Regions from separate parts of the Bradyrhizobium sp. CIAT3101 genome, predicted to be linked through region 1. Evidence: riboswitches for the same ligand, from Rfam matches in the RefSeq annotation. Region 1 holds a riboswitch; the other holds the start of a gene.
What was found. A riboswitch is a leader RNA that binds a small molecule or an ion and turns the genes downstream of it on or off. The one in region 1 is predicted to bind glycine.

Region 1 (7,452 bases):
CTAGGCCAGCTCCGGCAATTTTTTACCCAGGTCGTGTCTCTGTAAAACTGGTCAATTCCCTCCGGGACGATTGCAACGGGGTCAGCTGACGAAAGAATGAGAAGAAATCGCGGCCGGGTCGTCTGCTGCGGGGTCGTACTAGGCTCACCAATGAAATATCGCAAATTGTGTTCGGACGTCGCCAGAAGCGCGTCAATGGCATGCTGTTTCATCAAACGCCGCGCGCGCTCGACGCGACCCTCGTATTCGATCCAGGGAAAGGGATCATACTGAATGGTCCTAATCGAATCCATCCCCATACCGTTCATCGCTCTTCTCCAGAGAAACACGTCAATCGCAGGACAACCGACAATTTATATGCCGGCTCGACAGCAGATGGCCGCCCTCGCGCGCTCATTCGACAATATCCTTCGGAACAGCCGCGCGCAGTTTTTTATGCGAAAGCATCGGAATACCGAGCTCCTCTGCGAGCAGGCGAACAAGACCTTTGTAAGGAGCTTTCAGCTTGTCGTGGTGAACGATGCTTTGAATTCCGCCTACAATGGATCGCACGCAAGCTCGCAGGTCGATCAAACGGCTTTCCTGGTCATAGCCGTCCGACACGAGCCAGTGGTTTGGTAGGACGTGACTAGCCGCGATCGCGGGTCGATCGCGCGACTGCAATACCGCGTTCGTGAAGCTCGGCTCGAAGTGAACACCTCCGATGCAGAGCACGGAATGTACCGGTTCCTCAATACGATCGAAAATTCGCAGTAGGGATCGCGCCAGCACTCGAGCTGCAAGAGGATGTGCCCAATCTTCGGGCGAGCTTCCGATCTCGACATCGACAGCCGAAGGTGGCAGGTCAGCGAGACGGGTACCAGCATCACCAGCCTTGACGCCCGACCAATGAGTCGCCTCGAGATAAGTGCGATAGGGGTCAAGACCGGAAGCGACCCGCTCGGCTTCGATCGCCAGAAGAAGTCCCCGCGTAATCCGAGGGTCGACCGCGCTGAAGGTCCCCGTGCCCAGATCGCCGGTCGTTTGAACCGAGAAGATTGCGTTTGGCGCATTGGCGCCCTCGTGCCAGTTCACGATGCCAATAACGTTGGCATCACCGAACCGATCATTGAACATTGGCGCGTAGCGCGCATAGTCGTTACTTACGACCTCGTTCGTGGCCACGATCGAAATTCTGGCATCATGCAAGCCAGCAACTTCGCGGACGGAGTGCCCATCGACTTCAAAACTCGTTGGAACTAGAGCGCAATCCGCCTTGAGAGCATCCAGAACGTGCCCCGCGACCGGGTCCTTTTCTCCATCGACGCAGAAGACAAAGACGGCATGTCTCATCGAGGTCCTCCGCCGAGTTCTAAGCAGATCGAGAGCGTGGGACGTCTATCTTCAACTTGGCGCCGTCGTCTTTTCGATTTTGTCGGAAAACACCCTGCTCTTCGCCCGGAACTGCGAGCTTGCAGGGCGAGAGCGAGCGCGCGGGAGGCGATTAACTCAAGCCCGAATAGCGTCACAGCAGCGCCACCCGCAAACTGGGCCCTGTTGCGGCCGGCATGTTTGGCGGAGCATGGACTGGAAATCGCGCGAAACGAAAAACGCGGCAGCGGATCGCCGGACCAGCAACGAACTTAACCTGGTTGCGCGACGAACAAGGTCGAATCCTGCCGCCATATGCCACAGACGTCGACGAAAGTGGTGTGAAGAGCCCCTCATCGAGCATAGCGATCGCCTCAGGCGTGCAGGCCTCCATTTTGGCTCGACTTTGAAAGAGATGCATGAAAGGCACTAGCTTTGTAGGGTCCTACACCACCGCATATTTATTAGAGCGTCGCCACGCAAACATTGTGCGTTCTTTTCAGGATCCCGCAGTATTTCTGCGCTAGCCGCGGATAGCTCGATGGAAACCACTGGGACATCCAGCGAATGCAATCCTCAAAAAGCGAGATCAGCATAGTACCTGGCAATAAGCCACCTGCTAATCTTGGTGGGGAGCTTGGGCAAACATCGAGTTGCCGCTTACGCCGCCGATTTTTGGATCCGACGATTCATCGCGGCTTGACAGGGAGTGAGTGCGTCTGAGACTGTCATCGTGTCTGATGATGGTGTGCGGGAGAGCGCGATAAGCCTGCAAAGGCGTATCACCGCCGACGGAGCAACTCCCCAAGGAAACTCTCAGGCCCAGGACCGCACACCGAGGACGATCTGGAGAGAGGTGCCGGTCAGCACCCACCGAAGGGGACCGTAATCCACGCGGATTGCGGAGAAAGCTCTCAGGTGCACGGACAGATTTGGGGACGGAGACATGGCGAAGCCATTTCACCGTTCGTTCAACCCTGTCTTGGAGCGCACGATGAGCACGATCGTCATTATTGGATCCGGTATTACCGGAGTTACAACTGCCTATGCCCTGGCCCGCCGCGGCTATTCGGTGACAGTCTTTGATCGCCAGCGCTATCCGGCGATGGACACTTCGTTTGCGAACGGCGGCCAATTATCGGCAAGCAATGCCGAGGTCTGGAATAACGTCGCAACGATCGTAAAAGGCTTGAGGTGGATGCTGCGCAAAGACGCACCACTGTTGCTGAACCCAAGGCCCAGTTTTCACAAATATACTTGGCTGGCAGAGTTCGTAAGCCAGATTCGAAACTACCGCCACAACACGATCGAAACGACGAAGCTAGCGATAGCTGCTCGCAAGCATCTTTTTGAGCTAGCCGATCGGGAGAGCATCGATTTCGACTTGGAGCGGCGAGGAATTTTGCACGTTTATTCGAGCAAGTCCGACTTCGATGCGGCCTCTCGCGTGAATCAGTTGCTGCTCAAAGGCGGATTGGATCGCCGTCCCGTGACGCCCTCTGAAATGCTTGCAATAGAGCCAGCTCTGCGCGATCAGTATTATGGTGGCTTCTTTACCCCGTCTGACTCAACCGGCGACATTCACAAGTTCACGCGCGGCCTCGCTGCGGCTTGCGAGCGAGGGGGCGTACGCTTCGTCTTTGATGCAGATATCTGCGGCATTCGGTCCGATCGAGACGGTGTGGTCGTACACTGGAAACGAGGTTCGTTGAAGGAAGAACTCAATGCCGAACGCGCAGTGGTTTGCGCGGGAGTCGGCAGCCGCCGCATTGCTTCAATGCTGGGGGACAACATAAACATTTATCCCGTCAAGGGCTATTCCATCACGGTAGAGCTGGGAGACGAAACGAGCCAAAAGGCTGCGCCTCGTGTCAGCCTCCTGGACGAGGCTACCAAGATCGTGACCAGCCGGTTAGGAGAGGATCGCTTCCGGGTCGCCGGGACCGCCGAATTTAATGGCGAAAACCGCGATATCCGCTGGGACCGAATTAAGCCCCTGATACGGTGGGTGGAGCGATCGTTCCCGGATGTATCCACCGCGCAGGTGGTGCCATGGGCGGGCTTGCGTCCTATGACACCTAGCATGATGCCGCGGGTTGGCCGAGGCAAACGCTCGAATATCTTCTACAACACCGGCCATGGCCATCTCGGTTGGACATTATCCGCTGTCACAGCTGAAATGATCGCTGATGTCATTGCCGCAGATCGCAGCAATACTCGGCTGAGCGAATCCGTGCCCTGATCCTGTTGAGTGGGTCCTGGTCCATGCTCCCGCCGATATCGGGGCGGGAGCATGTCGATTGACAGCGCCGAAGCGGATTTTGCAGTCGCTCTCGAAGGATGATGCGACCTTCAGTACCGGGCGACGTGCTTCCCGCAATTCATTGCTTAGGTAAGCCCCTGTGGACCACTTGGTACGTTGCTTCCGAAAGCCTTGTATGACGCAGTTGTTGCGACCGTTCCCGAATTGACGCCGACCAGATGGGGCCGCATGAACGACGTCATTTCTTAGCAAGGCGTACGCAGCACACACCGTGAAGTGCCGTGGCATTTAGGGGCAGGACGCAGCTTTGCGCGGAGCGAATCGAGCGCGCCAAAGCCGTTCCGCCCCGCCCACCCGAGCGTAAAACCAACCCGATCCAACGACACGTCGTCCCGAAACACCGAGATGCATCGCCAAGCTCAAGTCTCGTCGACTCCCCAACTGCTGCGGAGCGACGCCTGCTGTGCGCCCAGCTGACGCTTATCTTAGAGAAGTCTGCATTACGGGACGAAGGGCGTTTCGAAGGGCATTTTACAAGCCATGCAGCATATTTCTTGTAATTGCCGTTAGATCGACGATACTGATGTCATAAAGAGCGTTTTCGACGACATTTGTCTGATTTTAGATGTTTTTCTGCGGAAGTTGGCGATCTTTTGCAGGATCTCCTCTTAAGCCTGGAGCTTGTTATGAGGTACGACCGAATCGACGCTCACATCCTGGAGATCGTGCAAAAGAATAACCGTCTCACATCCGAGACGATTGGCGAACTGGCCGGGCTTTCCGCTACCGCCTGTCAACGCAGGCTAAAGAGGCTTCGGTCGGACGGCATTATCGAGGCTGACGTTTCGATCGTTTCGGCCAAGGCGGTCGGAAGACCTATTCAGATGCTAGTGCTGGTGACATTGGAACGAGAGCGCTCGGACATCATCGACAGGTTTAAAAAGGCGATCAAGTCATCCGCTGAAGTCGTCAATGGGTTTTACGTCACAGGCGATGCTGACTTTGTCCTATACATAACCGCACGCACCATGGACGACTATGAGCAGTTCACGCGGCGATTTTTCCGTGAGAACCCCGATATCAAGGGCTTCAAGACCATGGTGGTCATGGACCGGGTAAAAGCAGGATTTGCTATTCCAATTGAGGCTCCGTCCGAGGATTGAGTGTCTCACCCACCGGACCCCGCCTACCTGCTCCATCAGCAAGCCGGGCGAGGTGTCGCGGTACCCGTTATGAAACGAGCGCAGGTCTTCGCGCATTGGCGCGTGCAACTTTCGACTAAGTAGCATCACCTCCAGGCTACTAACACCCACCGCTCATCGTGGGCGCTTGATGGCGCGAGCGAGCTGGATGATTCGGTCGATGAGCTTCCAAACGCTAACCAACGAGAGACGTTGGCTTGGACAGCACGCCTCACTAGCGCCCTTTTTCGTCGCGCAGTGCGAGTTAAAAACGCTGCAAGTTTCCTTCGCTTTTGTGCTCTAAGCGGTTACGCGCGATCAAATATTCAGACCGCGCGCCCGGTAATCTTTCTTGAATTTTCGTGCGCGCGTTCGTCTAGCGAGCCGGGTGCGCTCTCTCATTCCGTAGTCACTCCCTGCGAGATGCCGCCGGCAAGGGCCAGATGCCACTCAACTGAGCCAGAGGCCTTAATCCTTGGCGCCTTGTATTGATTTAAAAACTTGATCTCCTCGTGACAGGCGCCGCAGAGCGAGCCGCGGCGCCTCGGCGCGCAACTGAAACGCAGGTACTTACGCCTGTTTCTCCAGACGCAAAGATGGAGAGCATAATTCCTACCAGCAATGAGAGGTGCGAAGAACGCTCTAGATTGGTATCGACTAGCCTTCGATGCTGCCAGGATGCGTGAAGTTGCCCGATCGAAACGCCGACATGCCACGATTGCTTCAGCGCTCACATGACACTAACGCGCGACCGCCGTCCCATCTGTTCTATCTCTCCAATCTGCGCCGGCCGGTCGTCGACCGCGCCGAAGGTATCTATTTTTGGACTAAGGACGGTCGCCGCTTCATCGATGGATCGAGCGGACCTATGGTCGTCAATATCGGCCATTCAAACAAAACCGTGCTCGAAGTCATGAAGCGGCAGATGGACAAGACCACCTTCGCTTATCGGCTGCACTTCGAGAACGAGCCCGCGGAAGAACTGGCACGGAAATTGGCGCGTAAGCTTCCCGAGGGCATGGATCGCATCTTCTTCGTATCCGGCGGCTCGGAAGCCACCGAATCCTGTATCAAGCTGGCGCGGCAGTGGGCAGTCGCAACCGGCCAGCCCAAGCGCTGGAAAGTGATCACCCGTTTTCCATCCTTTCACGGGGCCACCCTTGGCTCGCTTTCTGTTACCGGCGACGATGCACTTGCCGAAACTTTCACGCCTATTATGCGCGTGATGCCGACCGTGCCGGCGCCGGCCGCCTGGCGCGACCGCGACAACCTTTCGATGGAACAGCGCGGGTTACGTTATGCCAACATACTTGAGGAAAAAATCCTCACCGAGGGCCCCGAAAACGTGCTCGCTTTCATCATGGAACCCATCGGCGGAGCCGCTACGGCAGCCCTTGTCGCGCCTGACAGTTACTATGTGCGTATCCGCGAGATCTGCGATTGCTATGGCATCCTGCTCATCCATGACGAGGTTGTGAGCGGCGCTGGGCGTACTGGTAAATTCCTTGGAGGCGACCACTGGAGTTCCAGGCCCGATATTGTCGCGCTATCAAAAGGACTTGGCTCGGGTTACGCGCCGCTCGGCGCGCTGGCCGCACCAATGTGGCTGGTCGAGCCGCTGCTTGGCTCTGGGGGCTTCCAGCACAGCCACACTTATGCCGGCAATCCGCTTGCCTGCGCTGCTGGTCTTGCCGTGCTCAGCGAAATGGACAGGCTCGACCTCATCGCCAACGCCGCCGCAATGGGCGATGTGCTGATTGGCGAATTAAAGGCGCTACAAAAGCGCTTCCCCTTTATCGCCGACGTGCGTGGCAAGGGCCTACTTCTCGGCGCTGAAATGGTAGCTAATCCCGAAACGCTGACGCCGATCAACCCAGCCCACCGGGTGACGCAGCGCCTACTCGACCTAGCCTATGCACGCGGCTTGATCATGTATGGTCGCAAAGTCAAGGGTGGTATTGAGAGCGACAATTTCATGGTGGCGCCGCCGATGATCATCACGCGGGAGCAGATCAGCGAGATGATCGCAATCATCGGCGATTCGCTGGAGGCACTTGCCGCCGAACTCGACCTGCCAGTCGAACGCTGAGGGGACGAGACGATGCTTACGAGGAATACCCTCAATCACGGGCTCGGTGGGTACATCACCGATGATCCCCAATCTGTTAGTTACACCGGCGCAGATATCGTCACTGCACCGACGCCTCGACTGCATTGGTGGTGTAGATCATTTAGCGAATGGCCGGCGCAAACGCGAAAAACGGCACACTTGCTCCGCATTGTGCCAGATTTGGCTGATTGCGGGGAAGGTGAACTGCACCCCGTTTTAACCGGACACCGGCGTTAGCCGGAGGAGCTAGGCCTAGTCCTAGGCGTACGCCTATGTCCGAGACGTTTTCGAAGGTGGAAATCATCACCGGCGTTGCCCGCCGGCGGCGGTTTACGACGGAGCAGAAGCTCTTGGTCGTCAACGAGACGCTGCAACCGGGCATGTCGATCAGCTATGTTGCTCGTCGCTATGGGCTCTCCCCGAGCCTGGTCTTCCGATGGAGACGGCTAATGAGTGAAGGGGCAAGGAAGCAGTGCGGGCCGACGAGGATGTGGTCGCCGCGTCCGAGGTCCGGCGGCTGGAGGAACGGGTTCGAGACCTCGAACGCC
Region 2 (7,452 bases), 4.3 Mb from region 1:
AAATTGCGGGTGTATTCCATCGTGGGATTGCGCAGCACGGTTTCGAGCGGGCCGGTCTCGACCAGGCGACCCTGCCGCATCACCGCGACGCGGTCCGCGATCTCGGCGACCACGCCCATGTCGTGGGTGATGAACAGCACGGCGGTGCCATGATCGCGCTGGAGCTCGCGGATCAGGGACAGGATCTGCTTCTGCGTGGTGACGTCGAGCGCGGTGGTCGGCTCATCCGCAATCAGCAGCTTCGGCTCCAGCACCAGCGCCATCGCGATCATGATGCGCTGGCGCTGGCCGCCGGAGAGCCGATGCGGGTAGGAGGCGAAGATGCGCTCGACCTGAGGCAGGTGGACCTGCTCCATCATGTCGAGGATGCGCTTCTTCCGTGCCTTCGCGTCGAGCTTGGTGTGGGCGCGCAAGACTTCATCGATCTGTCGGCCGACCGGCACGACCGGATTGAGCGCGGTCATCGGCTCCTGGAAGATCATCGCCATCTTCGTCGCGCGCAGCTGGCGCAGGCGGCGATCAGTCGCCGTTAGGATCTCCTCGCCGACGAGTTTTACGCTGCCACTGGTCGGAACCAATGTGCCCTTCGGCAGCAGGCCCATCGTGGTCAGCGAGGTCACCGACTTGCCCGAGCCGCTTTCGCCGACCAGGCACAGCGTCTCGCCCTGGTGGACCTGGATCGAGATGCCGTCGATGATTTTCGCACCGCCCGGCTTCTTGCCGACGGAGACGACGAGGTTGTTGATGTCGAGAACGATGTCTTTGGTCATCACTTGATCGGTCATTATTTGCCCTCCCGCTGCTTCATGCGGGGATCGAGTGCGTCGCGGGCGGCGTCGCCGATCAGGTTGATGCTGAGGATGGCGATCGAGAGCAGCAGGCCCGGCCAGAAAATCAGGGTCGGCTTGAGCTGAAAATACTGGCGGCCCTCGGCCATGATGTTGCCCCAGGTCGGCGTCTCCGGCGAGATGCCGGCGCCGAGGAAGGAGAGGATGGCCTCGGTGAGGATCGCGGACGCGCAGACATAGGTGCCCTGGACGATCAGCGGCGCGATCGTGTTCGGCATCAGGTGCCGCCACATGATCTTCGGCAGCGAGGAGCCGACCGAGATCGCGGCTTCCACATAGGGCTCCTCACGCGCCGACAGGACGACCGAGCGCACTAGGCGTGCCACGCGCGGGATTTCGGGGATCGTGATCGCGACCAGCACCGTCCAGATGCTCGCGCCGGACAGCGACACCACGGCGATTGCAAGCAGGATGCTCGGCATCGCCATCAGGCCGTCCATGATGCGCATCAGGACGGAATCGATCAGCTTGAAGAAGCCGGAGACGAGACCGATCACAAGGCCGATGGCGATCGAGAGGATCGCCGAGCCGATGCCGATCAGGAGCGAAATGCGGCCGCCATAGATGACGCGCGACAGCAGGTCGCGGCCGTAGGCGTCGGTGCCGAGCAGGAACTGCGCCGACGCGGGCTTGAGCCGCTGCGACGGCGCGAGCTGGATCGGATCGTGCGGCGCGATCAACGGCGCCAGGATCGAGATCAGCACGATCAGCGCGAGCAACACCGTCGCCGTGGCGATGATCGGCGTCGAGGTGAGGAAGCCGAAACGCGGCCGCAGCGGCGACGTGATCGGGATGGACGACTGGGGAAGGGTATCGACTGACATCTTGTTGTTGTCCTTGCCTCAGTACCGGATCCGGGGATCGAGCAGCGTGTAGGCGACGTCGATCAGGAGGTTGACGACGACGTAGATCAGCGACGTCAGCAGGATCATCGCCTGGATCACCGGATAGTCGCGCGCCAGCACCGCATCCACGGTGAGGCGGCCGATGCCGGGGATGTTGAACACGCTCTCGGTGACGACGACGCCGGAGATCAGGAGCGCGAAGCCGGTGCCGATCACGGTGATCACGGGCACGGCGGCGTTCCGCAGCGCGTGCCGCATCATCACCGCGACCTCGTTGATGCCCTTGGCGCGCGCCGTTCGCACGTAATCCTCGCCGAGCACATCGAGCATCGCGGCGCGCGTCATGCGCGCGATCAGCGCGATGTAGATGAAGGAGAGCGCGCAGGTCGGCAGGATGATGCGCTCGAAGAACGCGCCGAAGCCGGCAGAGATGCTCTTGAAGCCCTGCACCGGCACCCAGCGCAAATCGATCGCAAAGACCTCGATCAGGACATAGCCGACCACGAACACCGGCACCGAGAAGCCGAGCACGGACAGGCCCATCACGAAACGGTCGATCCAGGTGCCGTGCTTCCAGGCCGCGATGACGCCGAGCGGCACCGCAACGATGACGGCGAGGATGATGGTCGACAGCGCGATCGAGATCGACGGCTCGACGCGCTGGCCGATCATCTTCATGACCGGCAGGTTGGAAATCAGGGAGGTTCCGAGGTCGCCGTGCAGCAGCTTGCCGACCCAGGTGACGAACTGCACGATCAGGGGTTCATTGAGGCCGAGCGAGGTGCGGATGCGCTCCAGCCGTTCAGGTGTCGCATTGTCGCCGGCGAGGATCGCGGCGGGGTCGCCGGGCGTCAGCCGCAGCAGCAGGAACACGAACAGCGCCACGACGCCCATCACGGGCACCGCAGCCAGAACGCGGCGAATGAGATAACCTAGCATGCACCTATCTCCGGCTGCAGATTGTGGGGGGCCGAGAGGCGCCCGTGGATTCGGTCGTGTCTATCATGCGCGCCTGTCTCTCGGGCTGGAAGACCCGGCCGGAGAGCCGTCCTCGTGGGGCAAATTGTGTGCCAAGGGCAGGGCGGTCGCAAGGGGCCGCCCCGCATCGATTTGCGACCACTCAGGATGCACGACGCATCTCGCGCTCAACCCCAAGTTCGCCCCGAAATGAGGGGACGGTTGGCGGTGCGTTGAGCCCGCGCCAGCCGTCGATGGTTCCGGCGATCATCTGCGCGGTCGCGGCCGACAAGGTCCAGCCGAGATGGCCGTGGCCGGTGTTAAAGAACACGCCGGGCATCCGGCCCGCGCGCACCACCGGCATCATGTTCGGCATCATCGGCCTGAGCCCGGCCCACGGAATGATGCGAGACGTCTCGACCGCCGGAAAGTTGCTGCGCACCCAGTCGACCAGCGGCTGCACGCGATCGGCGCGGATGTCGCGGTTGAAGTCGTTGAACTCGGCCGTGCCGGCCACACGAAAACGATCGGCGCCGAGCCGGCTGGTGACGATCTTGGCGGCCTCGTCGAGCAGGCTGACGGTCGGCGTCGCATTGCGGCTCTCGGCAGTGTCGAGCTGGATGGTGATCGAATAACCCTTCACCGGATAGACATTGACGCGCTCGTCGAGCATCGCCGCGAAATGACGGCTGGCAACGCCGGCGCAGACCACGACGCCATCGACCTTCAGCATGCCGCGCGCGGAGGCGACCGCGTCGCTTGCGCTGAGATCGGCCCAGCCGATGACGAAGCCGCCGCGAGCTTGCGCGATGGAATCGATATTGGCCTCATGGATGAAGGTTGCGCCGCGCCGCTTGCAGGCCTCTGCCAGCCCGCGCGTGAACTTGTGGATGTCGCCGGTGGCATCCGACGGCGTGTAGAAGCCGCCGTAATAATCCTTGCGCAGCGTCGGCTCGATCGTGCGGATTTCTTCCGGCGTCACCGGGTGGCGATCGAGTCCGCCTTCCTGCAGCAGCGCATTGACGCGCAGGCCGGATTCAAAACCCTTCTTGTCGTGATAGATGTGGAGGATGCCGCGGCGTTCGAGATCGAAGTCGATGCCTTCGCGCGTCGCGATCTCGAACAGGTGCTTGCGGGCTTCGATCGCGAGCCGCGTCGTCAAAATCGTATTGGCGCGGTAGTTGCCGATATTGGCGACGAACTCGCTCATCCACGAATATTTGTGCCAGTTCGGCCGCGGGTTCATCAAGAGCGGCGCATCGCGCCGGAACATCCAGCGCAGGCCTTTGAGGATCGTCGCGGTGCTGTTCCACACCTCGGCATTGCTGGCGGAGAGCTGTCCGCCGTTCGCAAACGAGGTCTCCATCGCGGCGTAGCGATGCTTGTCGAGCACCGTGACCTTGTAGCCGCGTTCGAGCAGGGCATAGGCGGTCGTCACGCCGGTGATGCCGGCGCCGATGATGGCGATATGTGTCATGTTGAGCAGGGGCTCCCGTGAGTTAGGATAGGCTAACCGCCGGCCCGAAAGCCGTTGGCGGCGCCCCATCTGTCACGGTTACCTGAGAGCTTGATCCGGCACGGACCTCGACGAGGCAGAACCTCACGAGACCTGCGCAGACTATCCCCTTCGGTGGACGTCACGACGTCGATCGTGCCGTCTCTCTCCAGATCGTCCTGACGATACAGTCCTTTTGCCTGAGAGTTTCCGGGGCGGTTGCTCCGTCGGCGCCGCAATGAAAGCTGGATGCCTTCATTGCGATCTCTCCCGCATCGTCGCGTGGACCATCGAGCAGTACGATGCGCCTCATTTTTAGACAAGGCTAAATTTCATCCGCGACTGCCAATGCATTGTGCAGTGCGAAGTTGATTCACTTTAGTCGAGCGTCGCCAGCAGTCCCGCCATCAGGCGGCCGCGTTCAACCAGGCTATCGACCTCGATGAACTCTTCGAGCGTGTGGCCATTGCCGCCACGCACGCCGAGGCCGTCGAGCGTCGGGATGCCCATCGCGCCCGTGAAGTTGCCGTCGGAGCCGCCGCCGGAGCTCGCATGCGGTAATTCCGCGCCAAGAGATTTGGCGATGCCGCGCGCCTTTTCATACAGCGCCATGGTACCGGCATCAGGCTCCCACACCGGCCGCGTCACGCCACGTGTCACCTTGAAGGAGACATCATTCGCCGTACCCGAGAGCGCAAGCATCCGTTCGACGCCGCGGTCGAGATCGGCCTGGCGCTTGGCCATAGACAGCGCTTCGCCGGTGGCAGTCGTGGCAACGCAATTGACCCATTGGCCACCATGCACGACGCCGACCGAGAAGGTGCAGTCCTCCGTCGTCATCGCGTCGATCGCGAGAATCTGCCGTGCCATCTCGCGGATCGCCGAGCGTCCCGCCGACAAGGTCGCGCCGGCGTGGCTCGGCCGCCCCGTCGCTTCCAGATTGAAGCGCGCGATCGCGTAACGTCCGGTGGTGACGCCGTTGTCGGCGCGGCCAGGCTCGGGCACCAGCACATATTTGTTGCGCGCGGCTTCCGCTTCGATGATGTCGCGCGTCGAGGGCGTGCCGACTTCCTCGTCCGGCGTGAACAGGATGGTGATCGGAAGCGGCGTGGTGAAGGCCGCGCGCGCCAGCTGCCGGATCGCTTCCAGCGAGAGATAGTTGCCGCCCTTCATGTCGTAGATGCCGGGGCCGTAGCACTTGTTGCCCTCGCGCCGCCATTTCAGCTTCTCGATGGTGCCGACCGGGTGGACGGTATCCATGTGCCCGGCGATCAGGATGCCGGGTTCGCCTTGCCTGGGATGCGGGAAGCGCGCGCGAACGACGCCGCCGAAGCCCTGACGGCCGGCGATGCGCTCGATGGTCGCACCCATGATCGCCATATCCCGCGCTGCGATATCGAGCATGCGGTTGACCGCGCCCGCATCCCAGGTCGGGCTTTCGCATTCCACCCAGGTGCGCAGGCCCTCGAGCATCGCCTCGGAATCGAAGGGAAGATTGGCTGGATTCATCTTAATGTCTCTCAAGCTTCGAAAGATGGAATGCGCATTGCATCAGCGCGGGCAGGACAAGCGGGGAGAGTTGTAGAGCCAAACCGATCTTTGTGGAGCCCGTGCATGCGCCGCAAGGGCTTGCACCGAAACCGGATTGACGCGCTCAAGACTGTCTGCAAGTCTCGAAAGATAAAGGCATTGCATGAGGTTAGTTCGCCTAGGGAACGAACCGAATGCTCAACCAATAACCCGCCTTTGAACAGTTTCACGTCAGGAGAAACTTTCTATGTTGAGCTTGATGCGCCGGGGGCGACGCGCGTTCGCCTCCACACTCGCGCTGTCGGTCGTCGCGCTCTCGACGGCGATGGCATCGCCGGTATTTGCGGCCGGCAAGACCATCACCGCGGTGATGCATTCGGATCTGCGCATCATCGATCCGATCTTCACCACCGCCTACATCACGCGTGACCATGGCTACATGGTCTACGACACGCTGATCACGACGGATGCGAACTTCAAGATCCAGCCGCAGATGGCGGATTGGAAGATCTCCGACGACAAGCTCACCTACACCTTCACGCTGCGCGACGGCCTGAAGTGGCATGACGGCACGCCGGTCACCGCCGAGGATTGCGTCGCCTCTCTGAAGCGCTGGGCCGCCGTCGACGGCATGGGCCAGCAGATGATGACCTTCACAGCCAGCATCGAGGCGACCGACGCCAAGACCATCACGCTGAAGCTGAAGGAACCCTACGGCCTGGTGCTGGATTCGATCGGCAAGCCGTCCTCGCGCGTGCCCTTCATGATGCCGAAGCGCCTCGCCGAGACGCCGCCGGACAAGCAGATCCCCGAGCAGATCGGTTCCGGTCCGTTCAAGTTCGTGCAGGGCGAATTCCAGCCCGGCGTGAAGGCGGTCTACGTCAAGAACACCGACTACGTGCCGCGCAAGGAGCCGGCGAGCTGGACCGCCGGCGGCAAGGTGGTGAAGGTCGATCGCGTCGAGTGGATCACCATGCCGGACTCGCAGACCGCGGTGAACGCGCTGCAGTCGGGCGACATCGACTTCATGGAAGTGCCGCCGTGGGATCTGCTCCCCGTGCTTGAAGGCAATTCCGACCTCAAGGTCGAGACGCTCAACAAGTTCGGCTACCAGACGCTCGGTCGCATGAACTTCCTCTATCCGCCCTTCGACAATCCGAAGATCCGCCGCGCCGCCTTCCTGGCGATGAACCAGAAGGACGTGCTCGACGCGCTGGTCGGCAACCCGAAGTACTACAAGATCTGCGGCGCCTTCTTCATCTGCGATACGCCGTTCGCGACCGACGTCGGTTCCGAGACGCTGGTCAAGGGCAGTGGCATGGCGGAAGCCAAGAAGGCGCTCGCCGAGTCCGGCTATGACGGCACGCCCGTCGTGGTCATGGTGCCCGGCGATGTCGTCACGCTGAAGGCGCAGCCGACCGTCGCGGTGCAGCTGCTGCGCGAAGCCGGCTTCAAGGTCGATGCGCAGGCGACGGACTGGCAGACGGTGGTGAGCCGCAGAGCCAGCCAGAAGCCCCCGAAGGAGGGCGGCTGGAACATGTTCTTCACCAACTGGGTTAGCGCCGACGTGTCCAACCCGATCTCCAATCTCTCGATCGGCGGCCAGGGCAAGAAGGGCGGCTGGTTCGGTTGGGCGGAAGACGCCAAGATCGAGAAGCTGAAGGACGACTTCGTCCGCGCGGCCTCGCTCGACGATCAGAAGAAGATCGCGACCGAGATCCAGAAGGAAGCCTATGACCAGGTGATCTACATCCCGCTTGGTCAGTACCTGGCGCCG

Region 2: another riboswitch for glycine. It lies ahead of QA645_RS16355 (D-amino acid dehydrogenase); the one in region 1 lies ahead of QA645_RS39845 (D-amino acid dehydrogenase).

What each region holds. Positions count from the first base shown of each region.
Region 1 is NZ_CP121634.1:8,554,626-8,562,077, forward strand. It holds gene QA645_RS39835 (Xaa-Pro peptidase family protein) at 1-308, opposite strand, end outside; gene QA645_RS39840 (D-aminoacyl-tRNA deacylase) at 394-1,332, opposite strand; glycine riboswitch at 2,092-2,191, shown strand; glycine riboswitch at 2,195-2,282, shown strand; gene QA645_RS39845 (D-amino acid dehydrogenase) at 2,345-3,592, shown strand; gene QA645_RS39850 (Lrp/AsnC family transcriptional regulator) at 4,300-4,776, shown strand; gene QA645_RS39855 (aspartate aminotransferase family protein) at 5,504-6,883, shown strand; partial or broken gene QA645_RS39860 (IS3 family transposase) at 7,177-7,452, shown strand, end outside.
Region 2 is NZ_CP121634.1:3,493,608-3,501,059, forward strand. It holds gene QA645_RS16340 (ABC transporter ATP-binding protein) at 1-770, opposite strand, end outside; gene QA645_RS16345 (ABC transporter permease) at 785-1,672, opposite strand; gene QA645_RS16350 (ABC transporter permease) at 1,691-2,632, opposite strand; gene QA645_RS16355 (D-amino acid dehydrogenase) at 2,814-4,127, opposite strand; glycine riboswitch at 4,195-4,320, opposite strand; glycine riboswitch at 4,324-4,428, opposite strand; gene QA645_RS16360 (M20/M25/M40 family metallo-hydrolase) at 4,524-5,654, opposite strand; gene QA645_RS16365 (ABC transporter substrate-binding protein) at 5,923-7,452, shown strand, end outside.